2 regions of the Hyphomicrobium sp. ghe19 genome follow, and region 2 is predicted to be linked to the other one. Evidence: predicted binding sites of a transcription regulator. Region 2 holds the regulator's gene; the other holds the start of a gene.

Region 1 (4,264 bases), 2.2 Mb from region 2:
CGGGGGCGAGCCTCTTTCCGGCGATGCTCTTGTCGATCTGGTGGAAGCGGCTGACGGTCGGGGGAGCGATCGCCGGCGTCATATCGGGCTTCGTCGCGGCGTCATTGGCCATTCTGATGAGCGAGATGGGGACGCTGTCGACGCCAAGCCCGATCGCCGGCATCCTCGGTCTTCCCGTTTCGCTCGGTCTTGCGCTGATGACGAGCTTGATGCGGCCCGAGGCCAGCCGCCACGCGCTGTCGATTGTCCGGGATATGCGCGTTCCGGGCGGGGAGATCATCTACGATCGCGAGATGCAGCGGTTGCAGCTCAGGAAGCATGCCCGCACATAATTCCCAATGCACATCGGCGGGCGCCATCGGGTAGGATGGTTTGAGCTTTTCCCAAGCTGAAGGGCCTTCATGACTGTTCGTGACCGATTGGACCTCTATCCGCCTCTCGCGCCCTATCGCGAGTATCGGCTTCCCGTCGGCGCGGGCCACACGCTTTACGTCGAGGAATGCGGCAATCCCCACGGGCAGCCCGTCGTGATCCTGCATGGCGGCCCCGGCGGCGGCTGCAACCCGACCATGCGCCGCTTTCACGATCCCGAGCGATACCGGATCGTGCTCTTCGATCAGCGCGGCTGCGGGCGTTCCACGCCGAACGCTTCGCTCGATAACAACACGACGCCGGATCTTGTCGCGGATATCGAACATATTCGAACAGAGCTCGGTATCGGGCGCTGGCAGCTTTTCGGCGGGTCGTGGGGATCGACGCTGGCGCTCGCTTATGCGGAGGCTCATCCAGAACGCGTGAGCTCGATGATTCTGCGCGGCATTTTCCTGCTCACGCAGGCCGAGCTGCGCTGGTTCTACCAGGACGGCTGCAGCTGGATCTATCCCGAGGCATTTGCGGAATTTCAGCGGCTCATACCGCCCGACGAGCGCAGCGATATGATCGCAGCCTATCATCGCCGTTTGACGTCCGACGATCTCAGCTTGCGGTACGCGGCGGCCCGCGCCTGGAGCATCTGGGAAGGGACGACGCTTTCGCTTATTCCGGAGCCAGAGCGTGTCGCGCGTTTCGGCGCGGATCATTACGCCCTCGCGTTCGCCCGCATCGAGAGCCATTATTTCGTCAACGGGGGATTCTTCGCGCGCGACGGCGAATTGCTGCTCGAAGCCGGACGCCTGAAGCATATTCCCGGTGTCATCGTGCACGGGCGCTACGATGTCGTGACGCCCGTGAAGAATGCGGTGCTTCTCAACAAGGCCTGGCCTGCTTCCGATTTGCGTGTCGTTGCCGATGCCGGCCACGCGATGACGGAGCCCGGCATTGTCCATGAACTCGTCCGCGCAACGCGGAAGTTCGCGTCCGCTAGCCCGGCGTCGTCTTTGTAAAACATTGCAACTGTCGCGCTCAGCCGAGCGATCAACTCAACGATTAACTCAGGGCGTAGCCTTCGGGGTAGGCGCGGGTGCGGGCGAAGGCGGCGGCGACCCTGGGCCGATCGGCGGCGCCGCTGACGGGGCGTTTGCTGTTTTGGCTGGAGGCGAAGATTTATCGAGATCGTTGGCGCGATCACGGATCTTTTTGTAGATGCGCGTCATGTAGTCGAGGGCGTGATCAACATCCTCTTCACTCGGCATTTCGAATCTGCTGACGGGCGGGCCGGCTTGCGGGCCAAATTCATGCATGCCTGGATGCATGCCGTAGCCGTCCGGCGACATCATCATTTTTTCGTTGGTATCGATTGCCGCCATCATCGCTTTGATGCGGCGCTTCAACTGCCTGTTCTCCTCTTTGAGCGCCGAGAGCTCGTCGGCCTTCGGGACATCGGTTTTATCTTCGATGCCCCTACATGCTATTTCATTGCCGATCCGAGCGCATATCGCGACGATACCGGTTTGCTTGTCGAGGCGCATGACACCTCCATCGACGGGCGACATCGAATAGCGTCCTTCGCTGGGTTTAGAACTCGCGTCCGCGTCTTCGTCCATTACCGGTCCAGCGGCTGCAAAGCTTGCCAGCGCCGGCAAAATCAGTAGCGCGAGGGTTGCCGCTCGCGTTGTCCTTAGGGTCATTTTCGGATCCTCCGCATATGCACTAAGACCCGCAAATGGTGCGGTGTATCGGCATCACAAGGCAATGGTTGTGCTCGCAGTTGCCGAATCATTGCCCGGTCGCGGCGAAATTTGTTCGACTGGAGTCATTTGCACGATCGCGGGCAGGCCAAATAAGATATTGTAATTGAATATTTTTATCATTTTAGCACGGCCCTTAACCCCGCGTTTACTGGCGTGCTTCGATTGTTGCTTCGAGCCTGATTTGTGCCGCGTCCTCACGTTCGCAATTTGCCCCGCGCGGTAAGGACGCCTGCGATGTCCCTATCTCGCTGACATTGCGTTCTCCCGGACCGTCAGCATCGCGTTGCCTCGAGGGGAAAATGTCGAATTCGGAATTGAGTGCCGGCTACTCGCAAGACCAGGACGCGAGCAGCGGCGACGACAATCGCGCCGAACTCAAGGCAATGCTCGATGTGATTGCCGCTCAGCTCGTAGACGCGGACAGGCGCCACACGGCAGCACTCGCCGAAATGCAAGAGCGCATCGACGGAATGGGTCGTGAAGCGGACGCGCTCCGTCCTCGGGTTCCGGAAGAATTTGCGCCTGCGTTCGTACGCATCGAATCGGCGATGGCGGAACTCGCACAGCGGTTGTCGGATCCGGCCGAGGGAAAGACGACCGCAAATGACAAGCGGCCGTTCTCCGGTTCGTCGCGGTTCAATGACCCCTACGGATCGGCGATGCCGATGCCGATGGCGCTGCGCTCGGCGCATAGCGATGCGCGAGATCGCGATGACGACATTTCGAAGCGCGCGCCGGGCGTCGATACCTTCGACGTCATCGACTCCGTGCCCGGCGATGCGACCGATCCCTGGGATCGCGCGGCAGCCGACGCCTTGGCCGGTCTCTACGAGACTGGTGACGTGAATTTCGCGCCGAAAGTGCATTACTCCAGCGGTTCCGTTGCGCGCGCAGGGAGCCAGCAGGGCATCGACGAGGCGTGGCTCGAGGGCAAGTTCGCCGAGATCGCTCAGGGCATCGAGCAGTCGCTCGCAGCGATGCGGCCCGACAACGGCATTTCAGAGATCAGTCAACGGTTCGATCAGTTCGAGCGGCAGTTCGCGAAGCTGTTCGCGGGCGTCGCGACGCACGACGATCTCGCGGCCGTTCACTTGATCGAGTCGCATGTCGCCGAGGTGGTCAATCATCTCGTGCAGACGCAGGATCAGCTGGAACGGCTCAACATCATCGAGGCGCAGCTTGCGAGCATTTCGCATACGCTCGCCGATGTCCAGGGTGTGCCGATCGACGCGGTCACCGGCGCGGTGCCGGTGCAGCGTGCTCCCGATCTCGATGCGATCGCACGGGCGGCGGCCGAGCAGACGGCTCAACGTTTCGCCGATCTTCGTGGTGACGACCGGCATTCGGCGGCCGACGAGCTGCGTCCGCTGATCGAGCGGATGATGTCGCAAAATCGTCAGGGAGAAGAGCAGACCGCAGCGCTTCTCGATACAATGCAGCAAGCCATGATCCGTCTTTTGGATCGTGTTGATTCAATCGAATTCGGTCAGCAGGCCGCAACTTCGCCGGCGCCCGACAGCCGCCAGTATCGCAGCGGAACGTTTGGCGGCGAAGCTGGGCGCCGTCCGGAGCTGGTCGAGGTCGACGATGACGACATCGACGAAGCGCTGGGCGCGGTCTTCGCGGAAATTTCTGCGAGACCTTCGGTCGCTTCCGCTTTGGCAGGGCCGCGCGAGGCTTCCGGAGCATCTGAAGAGGCTGCTCGCAGGGGTGAGAAGAGCCGTCAGGATTTCGTTGCCGATGCCCGGCGCGCCAAGATGCGCCTTGCGGCCGAGCAAGCCGAAATTGCGGGCGAGCCAGTGGCGTCCGTCTCGATCTCGTCGTCGGCCTCCGAGGGACCCATGGCGGCGCCGCCTGCCGGAAGCCGGCCCATTCGCCCGGCTGCCGTGCCGTCGAAAAAAGCGTCGGGTCCATCGGCGCCATCGCCACGGCTCATGTTGATTGCGGCAGTTGCTCTCGTTGCGCTGGGGAGCCTTTGGTACACGTTCGGTTTCGGCAAAGGCCACGTGAGCGAGCCTTCCAGCGTGCAGCAGGTCGAGCCCGGAACGTCTCCGCAGGCAAACGGCGCCGACACCAGCGGGTCGACGGATGCAGCCAAATCGGTGCCCGCATCTTCGTCTCCCGCAGGCCATGAG
Region 2 (4,264 bases):
CGAAACCACCGCTTCCGGGCGGCTTCGATTACGCCCGCACGGCATGGTTCGATTCCGTCGGCGCTGTTGGCTACGCGTTCGCGGCGCCCCAGATCGAGGGCCAGAGCGATAGCGGCACGCTTTCGCAGTGGTACCGCCGTTCCATCGAAAACATTCGCCAGGCAATCGCCGCGCGCATTCGCCAGGCGCTGCCTGGAGAAACCGGCGAGATCGCACTGGCGCTGATCACTGGCGAGCGAGGAGGGATCACCGCGGCGACGAATGACGCCTTCAAGAATTCGGGCCTATTTCACATCCTGTCGATATCGGGCCTGCACATGGTGATCGCGGCCGGCGCCGTATTCTATTCGGTCCGCCTCCTGCTTGCGGCCATTCCGCTCATCGCGCTGACGATGCCGATCAAGAAGATCGCAGCTGTACTCGGAATAATAAGCGCGATTGGCTATCTCGCGATCTCCGGCGGACAGTTTGCGACCGTGCGCTCGGCGCTGATGATCCTCATCATTTTCGGAGCCGTCCTTCTCGATCGCCCCGCGTTGGCGTTGCGGAACGTCGCTCTCGCCGCGTTCCTGATCCTCATCGTCTGTCCCGAAAGCCTGCTCGACGCCGGCTTTCAGATGTCGTTTGCTGCCGTCACGGCCCTGATCGCGTCGCACGAAACACTGAGTAATTTTCTCGGACGTCAGTCGCGGCCGCACCCGGCGCTGAAGGTGCCGAAATTCTTCGGCGAGATCATCGCCTCGACACTCATCGCGAGCGTGGCCGTCGCTCCGCTCGCTGCCTATAACTTTCACCAGAGCCAGCAATATGCCGTGCTCGGCAATATGATCGCCATCCCGATCTGCAACATCATCGTCATGCCCGCAGCATTGCTGGCGATGGTGCTGATGCCGTTCGGACTTGAATGGTTCGGCTTGAAGCCGATGGGCTGGGGCATCGAAGGCATGGCCTGGTGCGCGAACAAGGTCGGCGCGCTGCCCGGCGCCGTCGGCCACCTTCCGGAAATTCCGGCATTCGCGTTCATTCTCATGCTTGCGGGAGGAATTTGGCTTTCGCTTTGGCAAACGCGAATCCGCCTCTTTGGCGTCGCTCTTTGCGTTCTGGGCCTGCTCGGAGCGCCATTGATGTCACGACCGGATATTCTCATCGGCCAGAAAGGCCTGATCGCCGTGCGCGATACGTCTGGGAAACTCTCCGCACTGCCGAACAAGGGCGCGAAATATGACCTGGATCGCTGGCTCGAATACGACGGAGACGGACGGACGGCCCGCGAGGCGCAATCCGGCGACGCGTTCTCGTGTGACGCGGTCGGATGCATTGCCCACGTCAAAGGCGCAACGGTCGCGGTCGCCCGGCATCCGGCAGCCGTGACCGACGATTGCCTCAATGCCGATGTGCTGGTGATCAACGACCCGAAGCCCGAGGACTGCGCGGTGCCGGCGACCGTCATCGACGTCTTCGACCGTTGGCGCAACGGCGCCTACGCCCTATACATCGATCGCAGCGATGATAACCCCGAGCCGCGCGTGCACCTTGAGACGGTCGCATCCCGCCGCGGCGAACGGCCGTGGAGCGTCATGCCCGAAAGGAAAACGCCCGGCGGCCTTCCGAAACCCCGCATACGGGAGACACCCGGCGCAGCGCCGCCGGCTGCGGCGCCACCGCGGTCAATGGCGGAAGCTGAAGCCGAGCCGCGAACGCTTGCCGAGAGCGATCCGGGCGAGGAACCGGACTTTGAGCCAGAGTTTACGAATGCCGTGCCGGCCGCCAACGACGCCCAGTAAGACCTCCTAGCGCTGAGTAGCCCAGTAGCTCAGTAGCGCCGCAACAGCCCCACGAGCCGGCCCTGGATGTCGATCTGGTCGGGCCCGAATATGCGCGTCTTGAATTCGGGGTTCGCCGCTTCGAGGGCAATCGTCGAGCCTTTCTTGCGAAGCCGCTTCAACGTCGCTTCCTCGCCTTCGACGAGAGCAACGATGATGTCCCCGTTCTCGGCGTTATTGCACCGGCGGATAATGACGGTATCGCCGTCATGAATGCCCGCCTCGATCATCGAGTCGCCCTTCACCTCGAGCGCGAAATGTTCGCCGTTCGTCAGGATGTCGGGCGGCACGGCGATATCGTGCGTGTGGTTTTGAATGGCGCTGATCGGCGTACCGGCAGCGATCCGCCCCATGACGGGGATCGATACGGTCCGCGCATCGATGATGTGCGACGGCGGCGGCGGAGAAACGCTCGCCCGTGGTCCCGAGCCCTCGATCACGCTCGGCTGGAAGCCGCTGCGTTGAGGCATGGATGCGACGGACGCGCCTGAAGAGTGGCCCGCGTGTTGGCCGGCACTTGGCCCAATGTTCTGTCCGCCGTTCTGGGCGCCTGTCTGGCCGCCGGTCTGATTGTCCGGCAGCTTGATGACCTCGATCGCCCGCGCCCTGTGCGGCAGCCGGCGGATGAAACCGCGCTCGACCAGGGCCGTGATTAGGCGGTGAATGCCGGACTTAGACCTCAGATCCAGCGCATCCTTCATTTCGTCGAAGGATGGGGGCACGCCGCGTTCCTGCATGCGCGCATGGATGAAAAGCAGGAGGTCTTTCTGTTTCTCGGTGAGCATCGCGTTTCGTCTCAAGCCTTCCATGGCTGCGCGGGGACCGTGGGCCGAAACGCTGACCACCGATCGGACCCCCGCTGAATGACGGTACAAATCATGTATGTACGCTACACGTTCTTGTCTCGTTCCGCAAGCGCGCCCCGCGTTATCCCTATTCGACAGCGTCAATGGCCACGCGCGAGTGGCTCGAATGCCTCGCATGGCCAAGCGGCCAGATTGAACGGCTCCGCGAATCCAAACTCCGCTGATGAGCGGTAACGGGAGAACGCGAAATGCAGATGAAATGGTCTCCGCTGTTCCTGACAGCCGTGGCGGTGCTGGCCGTTTGCGGAGGAGAGGCCCGCGCCGACGGCTGCGACGACATGAAGGCGCTCTGCAAGGAAGCGACCGCGAAGGCCTTGAAATGCACGAACGAGCAATCGGCCGCCGAGTGCAAGCCGCTGATCGACGTGCGCAACGCGACGTGCACGCAGATCGATCTCGTCTGCAAGCCGGCGGCCCCAGAACCGGAATAGACGCGCCGGAATAGACCGCGCCGGAATAACCCGCGCCAATAGGGGTGCCCGAATTCCGCCGCGACGCGGCCGCGCAAAAGCACGCGTGCCGTGCGACGGAAACTTGGTCGCCGCTGGTTCAACACCGGACGCGCCATTGGGACTATGGGCTGTTTGAGCGGGCATTGTCGGGCCATGCAGGGTTGGTTCTCGCAGATCGTCATAGGCGTCATCGTCACCGTTCTCGGAACGCTCATCGCCAACGCCGTCACCGGCGGCCGCGCTGGACACCATTTCGTCCCGAGCTTCCACGCTTCCTCTCAACGCTGAACCTTTCGCGCGCCAACACCCACAACGAAGAACGGCGCAACATCGAACGCGCACGGTGGCCGGCTCCCCGGAGGGGACCGAAGGACGACGCAACAAGCGTGCGCAACCGGCCGGCTCGCGGAACGCGAGTCGGTTGCGCCAACCAAAAAGCACGAAGCGGACGGGTTCCGCGGCTGGGTCGTGCAGCAATGAAGTCTCGGAACCGATCCGCTCCGTGACAGACCGAGAACAGGGTCTCGAGCGCGGTCACTTTACGTCAGCGGGATGCTCCGCACACAGGCTTCTCACCCTGTGCGAACCGGTCGATCGCCTTGTCCGGAAGCGCGCGTCACGCCCCGGGTCGGGCTGCCCCACCCGAGCCCGGCGCAACGCCTTGCGCACGAACCCTTTGCCGGATGGGCGAAACGATTATGCGAGCGGAGGCGAGAGCGGGGATAAGTTTTTTGAGTGAGGGGGGGAATTGGGGAGAATTGGTACGTCGCGCAGTTGCAAGCGGCAATAAAACGAGTCCTTCGGATGAGGTGATGCCTGAAATGATTGAGGCCGGAGCCGCAGAGCTAGTCGGGTTCGACTGGATTAAGAGCGATGCGACCGACTGTGCTAAGCGGGTGTTTCTTGCGATGGCAACATTAGTCCACACTTCCACAAGCAGGTCGTCATTGCCCCACCGGCGTTGAAAATCGCGGTGGCGGCTGCATAAAGTTCGCCAATTTCTGTTGGAACCTCTTCTTGTTTGAGACGTCCCCCGGACAAACGAAAATCAACGCGCAAAGGGCGCGTCGTGTCCGGTCCATCTATCCATCGTGCGTGTACGAATTTGTTTCTCAGTGTGTAG

What was found. Region 2 encodes LexA, which represses DNA repair genes until DNA is damaged. Its sites were predicted from a motif close to TGTTCNNNNTGTGTTCNG; they were not measured.
Region 1: the regulator LexA is predicted to act here: its motif matches at 2,327-2,344, upstream of AACL53_RS03190 (sel1 repeat family protein).

Annotation. Positions count from the first base shown of each region.
Region 1 is NZ_LR743509.1:678,707-682,970, forward strand. It holds gene AACL53_RS03175 (cation acetate symporter) at 1-332, shown strand, start outside; gene pip (prolyl aminopeptidase) at 402-1,382, shown strand; gene AACL53_RS03185 (hypothetical protein) at 1,431-2,066, opposite strand; gene AACL53_RS03190 (sel1 repeat family protein) at 2,429-4,264, shown strand, end outside.
Region 2 is NZ_LR743509.1:2,859,296-2,863,559, reverse strand. It holds gene AACL53_RS13735 (ComEC/Rec2 family competence protein) at 1-1,784, shown strand, start outside; gene lexA (transcriptional repressor LexA) at 1,814-2,608, opposite strand; gene AACL53_RS13725 (hypothetical protein) at 2,878-3,120, shown strand; gene AACL53_RS13720 (hypothetical protein) at 3,295-3,429, shown strand; gene AACL53_RS13715 (hypothetical protein) at 4,030-4,264, opposite strand, start outside.